3 regions of the Kocuria sp. KD4 genome follow, and region 3 is predicted to be linked to each of the others. Evidence: predicted binding sites of a transcription regulator. Region 3 holds the regulator's gene; each other region holds the start of a gene.
The links. The regulator LexA, encoded in region 3, represses DNA repair genes until DNA is damaged. The targets are predictions, from matches to a motif close to TCGAACANNTGTTCGA.
Positions count from the first base shown of each region.

Region 1: a site for LexA is predicted at 1,816-1,831, ahead of HBK84_RS06055 (DNA polymerase III subunit alpha). Genes of this name have one in related genera too.
Region 2: a site for LexA is predicted at 2,073-2,088, ahead of ruvA (Holliday junction branch migration protein RuvA). Genes of this name have one in related genera too.

Region 1 covers NZ_CP050449.1:1,316,606-1,319,877, reverse strand. Annotated here, with positions in the region: gene HBK84_RS06055 (DNA polymerase III subunit alpha) at 1-1,807, opposite strand, end outside; gene HBK84_RS06050 (hypothetical protein) at 1,910-2,320, opposite strand; gene HBK84_RS12655 (hypothetical protein) at 2,684-2,827, opposite strand; gene HBK84_RS06040 (MFS transporter) at 2,806-3,234, opposite strand.
Region 2 covers NZ_CP050449.1:1,591,594-1,594,865, forward strand. Annotated here, with positions in the region: gene yajC (preprotein translocase subunit YajC) at 1-136, opposite strand, end outside; gene ruvB (Holliday junction branch migration DNA helicase RuvB) at 241-1,341, opposite strand; gene ruvA (Holliday junction branch migration protein RuvA) at 1,344-1,985, opposite strand; gene ruvC (crossover junction endodeoxyribonuclease RuvC) at 2,171-2,896, opposite strand; gene HBK84_RS07175 (YebC/PmpR family DNA-binding transcriptional regulator) at 2,901-3,272, opposite strand, start outside.
Region 3 covers NZ_CP050449.1:1,870,815-1,874,086, reverse strand. Annotated here, with positions in the region: gene HBK84_RS08410 (ATP-dependent DNA helicase) at 1-958, shown strand, start outside; gene lexA (transcriptional repressor LexA) at 1,042-1,815, opposite strand; gene HBK84_RS08400 (LysM peptidoglycan-binding domain-containing protein) at 2,096-2,527, shown strand; gene HBK84_RS08395 (histidinol-phosphate transaminase) at 2,679-3,272, shown strand, end outside.

The DNA.
Region 1 (3,272 bases), 550 kb from region 3:
CGTACTGGGACATGGGCAGCCCGATCCCGCTGGCCTGCACGGGGGTGCGCTGCAACAGGGTGGTGTCGGAGAGGATCACCCCGCACGGATGCATGGAGATGTGCCGGGGTAGTCGGTCGAGACGTTCGGTGAGGTCCACGAGCAGGTCCAACTGCCGGTTGTTGCGCAGCCGCTGCGCGAGCGGGGCGAGTTCGGGCCGGCGTGCGATCTCCTCCCGCAGGGTGCCCCCGGGCACGCGCCACAACTGGGTGGCCACGTGGTCCACCTCCTGGGCCTCGAGCCCCAGTGCCAGTCCGGCGTCCCGCACGGCCCCGCGGGAGCGGTAGGCGTTCTGCATGCTCATGAGCGTGACGCGGCGGGGGCCGAAGCGTTCGAAGATCCGGTGGTAGACGGCGTGGCGTTGCGCGCTCTCCATGTCGATGTCGATGTCCGGCAGGCTGGGGCGCAGCGGGGAGAGGAAGCGCTCGAAGACGAGGTCGTACTCGAGCGGATCCGCCGGTGAGATCCCCAACAGGTGGACCACCAGGGACGAGACCCCGGAACCGCGGGCGGCGTGACGCACACCCATGCCGCTCATCAGTTCCGAGACCTCCCCCACGGTCAGGAAGTACCCGGCGAAGCCGAGCTGGGCGATCACCGCGAGTTCCCGTTCCAACCGTCCGCGCAGGGACTCCCGGTTGAGTCCGGGCACGGTGCGGTCCCAGTCCTCGCCGGCATGCAACCGGGCGAGTCCCGCGTAGCAACGCTGGGCCAGTTCCCGGTCCGGGTCACCGCTCACCCCGATCACCGAGGCCTCCGGAATCACCGGACGGTCCACCCCGAGATCCCCCTCCGGATCCAGACGGCAGCGCTGGGCCAGGTGGTGGGTGTCCGCGAGCAGCGCGCCGTGTCCCGCCTGACCGTGGTCCGCGGCGAGGGCGATCTCCCGGGCCAGCAGACTCATCTCGTCACCGTCCTTGAGCCAGCCCTGCCCGTTGGGTTGCAGCACACCGCGATCCGCCCCGGCCAGTTCGTCGAGGGACATCAATGTCCGGGCGGCGTCCAGGACGTCCGCGGTCACGGCCTGCCCCGGGTGGGCGTAGCGCACGGCGTTGCTGAGCACCACGGGCAGCTGCGCCTGCCGCCCGATCTGGAACATCCGCACCGCGTGCCCCATGCTCAGGGGTACACCCTGGGGCGCCAGGTGGGTCACCGTCTCCACCACGAGGGTCCCCGCGGGCAGCGCGTGACGCCATCGGTTCAGCGCAGTGCGCGCCGCGTGGTAGTGCCGTCCCACGAGCAGCCGACCCACGTCCGAGTCCGGGCCGAGCAGCACCACGAGCCCGGGATCACCGTGGCGCGCCGCACGATGCACGTGCCGCGCCAACTGCTCCGCGCTGAGTCCGATGGGATGGGCCGCGTGCCGGTCATGAGCCCGGTGGGCGGCGGAGACCACCCGGCACAGGGCCGCGTACCCGGCTCCCCCGTTGCGTCCCGTGGCCAGGACCACCACCCGGCCGATCACCACGGGTGCCGCCGGACGACGTCGCTGTCCGGCCGCCCGATTCTGCCCGGCCACCCGGCCCTGCGCGCCTCCCGCGCCGGCGCGCGGGGTCCGCAGCAGGGCGATGTCCACACCCAGGACGGGAGCGAGACCGTGCGCGCGGCATGCCAGCACGTGTTTGACGGCCCCGTAGAGGCCGTCCCGGTCCGTGCACGCGAGGACCTGTGCTCCCTGGGACGCGGCCGCCCGGGCGAGTTCTTCCGGACGCGCCACACCGTAGTGCGCACTGAAGGCCGAGGCCACGTGAAGATGGGGGAACCACATGCCCATATTCGAAACTTTATTCGAACTTCTGTCAATCGCGGACGGCTCCGCGGGCGACATGAAGTGACACGGAAGGACTCCGCACAGCGACCACGGGCGGTCTCATGCGGCGCTGACACGGAGCACCCGCCACTGATCGGTGAACTGGTTCCGGACCAGCTCGAAGGTGCGTGCGATAACCACCCCGGGCCGGACGACCTGCACCCGCCACCGCTCCTGATCCACCGCGCTCGTGCGGCTCTCACGCGGCACGCGGACCTCCACATCCCACCAATTCCGGCGTTCGTACCAGCGAACGGCGGGCTGCAGGACGCGATGCTCCTCACCGCGGTACGTCACCACACACGGCGTCCCAGTGATGTCACACACCACCGCGAGATCATCGTGGGCGGGGTCCGTGGAGCCGCCCACCAGCCCCGTGGGACACTCTACCGGCATGCCCGCGCCGATCACCGGAACCGTGTCCCACGGGTCCTCGTATTGCCCGGTCTTCGTCATCTCCAGCACCGTCATGATGGCTCACCCTCGCCGATATTCGAAACTTTATTCGACTAATGAGACGGTGCCAAGATCGTCCGACACGCATAAGCGACCGACGCCACAGCGGTGTCGGTCACCGGAGAGATGCCCGCACACGGGCGTGGGTGAGATCTTTGAGAAGGCTGGGCTGACGGTGCTGGCCATGGACACGGACTTCGACCTGATTGCCGCGGTCACAGGCCAGCCGGTGGAAACCCTCACGCTGCGATGACGGAACACGCGTGAGGCGATTATCGGCCCTCCCGGTCGGTGATTCTCTGCGCCGTGACCGGGGAAATACCGCGGGCCCGACGCCCTGGGCGACGCCCCGGACCCGCCGACCATGTCACCGGCGTCTCATGCATACTGCCGCGAGTGCATCAGCAGCACCGCGAGCACGGGGCTGAGGCAGCGCGCCGCCAGTAACAAGGCCGCTCCCCACGTGCTGCCGCCGGCCGCGGAGATCAGTACCGCCGAGGTCAGCGGGCTGAAACCCGCCACGATCGCACCGTTGGTCTCGCGCGCCAACGCGATACCGCTGAAGCGCTCCGCCGTGGGGAACAGGCCGGCCAGGAGCGAGCCCTGGGAGCCGGAGGTGCACGCGCCAGGGCCTGTTCGTACTCGGGGCTCTCCTCGAGCTTGGCCCGGATGAACACCGCGAGCGCGAAGAGCACCACCGACACCAGGAAGGGGATGCGCCAGGCCCACGTGAGCAGAGCGTCGTCGCCCAGGGATGCGGCCCACAGGAAGGCGACGCACGCGAGCACGATGCCGGCGGGCGGCGCGGAGAGCACGAACGAGGTGTAGAGCCCGCGGCGTTTGGGCGACGCCCCGGAGTCCATCCCCGCGAAGAACAGCGGCCGATGCTGAGCCCGGCCGCGGTGCCGTACAACGCGTAGTCGTACCATTCGATAACCGTTCCCGCGATCGCCGCGAAAAGCACCCT
Region 2 (3,272 bases), 280 kb from region 3:
TCTGGGCCTGGGCCTTCTTCTGTCGGCGCATGGGCAGCCACAGCAGCAGGACCATGACCACGAGCATCACGGGCAGGAACCATGCGGTTCCGGCGCCGCCACCGGCAGCGTCCTGGGTCTGAGCGAGGATGGTCACGAAGGATCCGTTCTGTCGAGGTGCACGTACAGCGCGACCGGGCACGACTGCGCAGGGGTGCGAAGGTCCCGGCCGATCCTCCCCAGCTTAGGGGATGGATCTGGTCACGTGCTGGACGGATCCTCCGAGTCCGGTTCGGTGGCGAGCGCGGTTTTCAGCGCCGGGTCCTTGAACGCAGCGTGCTCCGGGACGTCGAGTCCCAGGTGCTCCCACGCCGCGGCCATGGCGATCCGCCCGCGCGGGGTGCGACCGAGCAGGCCCTCGCGGACCAGGAATGGTTCCGCGACGGTCTCGACCGTCTCGGTCTCCTCCCCCACGGCGATCGCCAGGGTGGACAACCCCACAGGGCCGCCGTTGAACTTGTTCACCAGGGCCGAGAGCACGTTGCGGTCCAAGCGGTCCAGACCCCGGGCGTCCACCTCGTACATGTCGAGTGCGGATCCGGCGGCCCGCGCGTCGATGCGCTCCACGCCGTGCACGAGCGCCCAGTCCCGCACGCGCCGCAGCAGTCGGTTGGCGATACGAGGGGTGCCGCGTGAGCGCGATGCGACCTCCGTGAACGCCTCGCTCGTCATGGTGAGGTCGAGCAGCCCTGCCGAACGGCGCAGCACGAGCTCGAGTTCCTCGACGGAGTAGAACTCCAGGTGACCCGTGAAGCCGAACCGGTCGCGCAGTGGCCCGGGCAGCAGCCCCGCGCGGGTGGTGGCACCCACGAGCGTGAACGGGGGCAGGTCCAGTGGGATGGACGTGGCACCGGCGCCCTTGCCCACCACGATGTCCACGCGGAAGTCCTCCATGGCCATGTACAGCATTTCCTCCGCGGGCCGGGACATCCGGTGGATCTCGTCCAGGAACAGCACCTCCCCGTGGGTCAGGGAGGACAGGATGGCCGCGAGGTCACCGGCGTGCTGGATCGCGGGACCGGACGAGATCCGCAGGGGGACATCCAGCTCCTGCGCGATGATCATGGCCAGGGTCGTCTTGCCGAGGCCCGGGGGCCCGGACAGCAGCACGTGGTCCGCGGTGCGCCCGCGCAGCTTGGATGCCTCGAGCACGAGGGACAGCTGTGCCCGCACCCGTTTCTGCCCCACGAAGTCGTGCAGGGTCCCCGGACGCAGGGACGCCTCGAGCTGCTGGTCGTCGTAGTCGCCCTCGGCGCCCACGAGACGTTGTGGGCCCACCGATCCACGTTCCTCCACGGCCATGCTCACCGCCCCCTGGTCCGCGTGTGGGACGTAGCCTTGGCGGTGCCGAGCCAGGACAGCACGGCGCGCAGGATCTCGGCCACGTTGGCGGATTCCGCCAGTTCCGGCTGGGTCTCGAGGGCGTCGTCGATCCCGCGGGCCGCGTCCTTCTCGCTCCAGCCCAGACCCGTGAGAGCGTCCACGACCTGCTCACGCCACACCTGCATGCCGGGCTGTGCGCTCTGCTGCGGCGCGGGGTCCGGCAGGACGAGCTTGTCCGCAAGTTCCAGGACGATGCGCCGCGCGGACTTCGGTCCGATCCCGGGGACGGCCGTGAAGGCCTTGTCGTCGCCGGCGGCGATCGCGCGCCGGGCGTCGTCGGGCCCGAGGACAGAGACCGCGGCGAGCGCGGTGCGCGGGCCCACCCCGGAGACCCCGAGCATGACGGAGAAGATCTCCTTCTCGTCCGCCTGGGCGAAACCGAACAGCACCGGCGCCTCGTCCTTGCGGGCGATGTACGCGGTGTGCAGGTGCGCGGTGGCACCGACCCGCAGCCCGGCGAGCGTGCGGGGGCTCGCGTTGACCTCGATGCCGAAGCCCGAGACCTCCACCACGGCGAGCGTGGCCCCCACGAAGCGCACCTCACCGGTTATCGAGGCGATCACGGTGCCCCTCCCCTCCCACGGCCGCCGGCCGAGAACATCGGTGTGTCCGAACGCGCCGCGACCTAGGGGCAGGACGTGGTGCGCCGTTCGAACACGTGTACGACTTCCTGCTCGTCACTGTACCAAGCGCCGGGGACACCCAGAACGTGTGCTCCCGCTCGTGAGGCGGGCCCGCAGCGGGAGGCTCAGGACACCCGGCCGCGCCGCCCGCGGGTACCGGTCGCTGCGCCCGGCGCGCGGGACGCGGCCGTACCGGATGCGCGGGGCGCAGTGGCACCGGGGGCTCGCGACGCGGTCTCGGCGCGTCGCCACGCCTGCTGCGCCGGAGTCAGTGCGGCACCCCGGCGGGTCTGCATCGGGCGCGAACCCGAGTGGGTGGACGTGCGCTCGGCCGCGTTGACACCGGCCATCCCACCGCGCCACCCGTGGCACACGGCCAGGGCCAGGGCGTCGGCGGCGTCCGCGGGCCGCGGCGGGGCGTCCAGGCGCAGGATGCGCACGACCATGCGGTTCACCGATTCCTTGTCCGCGGAGCCGTCCCCGGTGACCGCGGCCTTGACCTCGGACGGGGTGTGCCACGCGACCGGGATGCCCCGCGCCGCGGCCGCGGCAATCACGACGCCCGTGGCCTGGGCCGTGCCCACGACCGTGGGAGCGTTGTTCTGCGCGAACACGCGTTCCACGGCCACGACGTCCGGGCGGAAGCGGTCCATGAGTTCCTCGGCGGCCCGCATGATCGACAGCACGCGGTGTTCGAGGGCCTCGTGCGCGCGCGTCCCGCTCACCTGGACGTGCACGAACGTCCCGGTGCGCTGCGCGGACATGTCCACCACGGCGAAACCGCACCTGGTGAGACCGGGGTCCACCGCGAGCACGCGCTGTTGGGACTGCCGGGCCACCACGGGACTCACGGAATTACTCGTCGTCCTCGAGCACGGCCATGACCTCGGCCGGGATGTTGGCGTTCGAGTAGACGTTCTGCACGTCGTCGAGCTCCTCGACCGCGTCCGCGAGCTTGAGGAACTTGCGGGCGCCCTCGGCGTCCAGGTCCACCTTCATGGTGGGGCGGAACTGGGGGTCGTCGTTGTTGTAATCGAGACCGGCCTCGTCCAGGGCGGTGCGGATCGCGGGCAGGTCGGTCGCCTCGCTGACCACCTCGAAGTCGTCGGACTCGTCGAGCACTTCCTCGGCGCCGGCGTCGAGCACGGCCATCAGGACGTCGTCCTCGGTGAGACCGTCCGTCTTGGCGACCTCCACCACGCCCTTGCGCTCGAACAGGTACGCCAC
Region 3 (3,272 bases):
CCGCTCACGGTTGTCCGAGCTGCTGGACACCGCCGAGCGCATGCTGTCGGCGGACACCGCCCATGACGTCCTGTGGATCTCCCGCGTGGGTCGCTGGTCGCCCACCGAGGGATACGTGGGAGCGTCCGAAGGGGAACCGGCGACCCTGAACATCGCGCCGCTCAGCGTCGCGGGGCCCCTGCGGGAGGGGTTGTTCGACGGGCGCACGGTCGTGCTGACCTCGGCGACCCTGGCCGTGGGGTCATCGTTCTCGTCCACGGCCGGGGCTCTCGGCCTGCAGGGCCCGGGGTCCCCCGCGTGGCGGGGCGTGGACGTGGGCAGCCCCTTCGACTACCGCCGCCAGGGCATCCTCTACGTGGCCAAGCACCTCGCGAAACCCGGCCGTGGCGTCTCGGAAGAGCAACTCGAGGAACTGCTCGGGCTGCTCGAGGCCTCGGGCGGCGGCGCGCTCGGTCTGTTCTCGTCCCGCCGGGCCGCGGAGGACGCGGCGGAGGCGCTGCGCGATCGTACAGAGCTGCCCATCCTGTGCCAGGGGGACGCCTCCCTGCCGTCCCTGGTCAAGGAATTCACCGACGATCCCTCAGCGAGCCTGTTCGGAACCATGAGCCTGTGGCAGGGAGTGGACGTGCCGGGGCAATCGTGCCGACTGGTCGTGATCGACCGGATCCCGTTCCCGCGCCCGGACGATCCCCTGGGCACCGCCCGCACACGCGCGGCCGAACGGGCAGGCGGCAACGGGTTCATGTCGGTCTCGGCCACTCACGCCGCGGTGCGCCTGGCGCAGGGCGCCGGCCGACTGATCCGTGCGAGCGGGGACAAGGGCGTCGTCGCCGTGCTGGACTCGCGGCTCGCCACGGCGCGCTACGGGTCCTTCCTGGCCCGGTCCCTCCCGCCGCTGTGGCCCACCACGGACCGCTCGACCGTTCTCGGGGCGTTAGAGCGATTGGCGCGCTCCTGAGCGTTCGACGTCGCTGTGCTCACGTCCGTGGTGCCGTCCCGCGTGACGCGACGCGCGGTTCCCGGAACCGTTCGGAGGGCGAGCTACAGGGAGCGGAAGACCGAGACGACCTTTCCCATCACGGTCGCGTGATCACCCAGGATGGGTTCGTAGCGGGTGTTCTGGGGCAGCAGCCACGTGTGGCCGTCGCGCTGGCGGAAGGTCTTGACGGTCGCTTCGTCGTCCAGCAGGGCAGCCACGACGTCCCCGTTCTGCGCGGAGTTCTGTTGGCGCACCACGACCCAGTCGCCGTCGCAGATGGCTGCGTCGATCATGGAGTCCCCGGAGACCTTGAGCATGAACAACTGGCCGTGACCCACGAACTGCCGTGGCAGGGAGTAGACCTCCTCGACCGATTGTTCGGCGGTGATGGGGCCACCGGCGGCGATGCGCCCCACGAGCGGTACGGGGACCATGGCGTCGTCGTCGTCCGCGGCGGGCAGGTCGCCCATGGTGTGCACCGCGGGGGACGCGGCGCCCGATGCGCGGGTCGCCAAGGACTCCACGGAACCCGCGGGCTCGTCGGCCGGCCCCAGGTGGCGGTCGAGTTCCTCCGCGCTCAACGGGCGCAGGACCTCCATGGCGCGGGGTCGGCGCGGATCCCGGCGCAGGTAGCCCCACTTCTCGAGCTGGCCGAGCTGATGGGTCACGCTGGACAGGGACGCCAGACCCACGGTGTCACCGATCTCACGCATGGACGGCGGGTAGCCGCGCGTGGTGATGCAGTGCTGCACGGCACCGAGGATCCGTGCTTGTCGAGGGGTGAGCGTGCGCGAGCGTCGGTCGGACGCCTGCTGATTCGGGGAAGAAGTGCTCACGTGCGGGGTCCTTTCACCGTCCACGCTGTGCACACCCTGCGGTGGGCCGCGGAGGCCGCTTATGCGTGTCGGAGACGTGGGGTCAACTAACTCCTGTGTGACCTCGAGCTTAACCCGCGCGCGTCCCCGGGTTCAAATATGTGTTCGAAAAGGTCCTCGACAGCATTCGTACACCCGTGCTAGAACTGTTGGTAGAGATTCGAAAATGTGTTCTAAGTACGCTCCGCGTTCGAACACCGCCACCTTCGGGTGGATCCGGTCAGATCACCAGGAGGTAGCCATGACCGCTCTCACCTTGTCGCTATCCGTTCGTTCCGCCACGGCTGCGTCCTCCGCCGCCGTGCGCGCTCGTACGTCGGCCCGTGCCGCGTCCGTCCAGGCCGCCCCGCGCGCCGCTCACTCGCCGCTGCAGCTCACCCGCCGCGGCCGGTTCTTCCTGATCGGACTGCCCTTCGTCACGGGAGCGGCGGCCCTGTTGGTGGTCGCCGCCGTCTTCCTGCTGCCGCCCACGGTCAAGGCATCCACGGAACCGGCGGGGGCGCCCGTGACCCACAGTGTCACGGTGCAGGCGGACCAGACCCTATGGGAGATCGCCGCCGTCGCGGACCCGCAGCGGGACACCCGCGAGGTCATGAACGACATCGCCGAGCTCAACGGTCTGACGTCCTCCACCCTGCACACCGGTCAGGTCCTGGAGGTCCCGTCCCGCTGACGGTGACCCGTCGGTGACGTGATCCGTCGGTGCCAAGTGAGCGACTCCTGGTGCGCCGACAAGCTCCGGGCGGTGTCACGACTGGTCCGGGAATCGACACACCGTGAGACGTCGTGTGACCGGATATGCGCCGAGTCCATAGACTGGTCTGGTGAATTCTCGTGATGATTCCCTCGAAGCCCTTCCGCTGCGCGACGACCTGCGGGGCCTGTCTCCCTACGGTGCTCCCCAGCTGGAAGTCCGTGTCGCACTGAACACCAACGAGAACACCCATCCGGTTCCCGAGCCCGTGGTTCGGGCCGTCACGCGGCGCGTCACCGATACCGCGGCGTCCCTGAACCGCTACCCGGACCGGGACTTCACCAATCTGCGGACCGCCCTAGCGTCCTATCTGGGTCACGAGCTGACCGAGGACAACCTGTGGGCCGCCAACGGGTCCAACGAGATCCTGCAGCAGATCCTGCAGGCCTTCGGTGGGCCGGAGCGCTCCGTGCTGAGCTTCGTCCCCACGTACTCGATGTACCCGTTGCTCGCCCTCGGGACCGGCACGCGGTTCATCGCCGGGGAGAGGGCCGCGGACTTCTCCCTGTCCGCGGAGTCGGCGGCTCGCCAGGTGGGCGAGCACGCCCCGAACATCGTGTTCCTGTGCTCGCCCAACAACCCCACCGGAACCGCGCTCGGACTGGACGTCGTCGAGGCCGTGTACGAGGCGGGGGAGGACCGCAACACCATCGTCGTCGTGGAC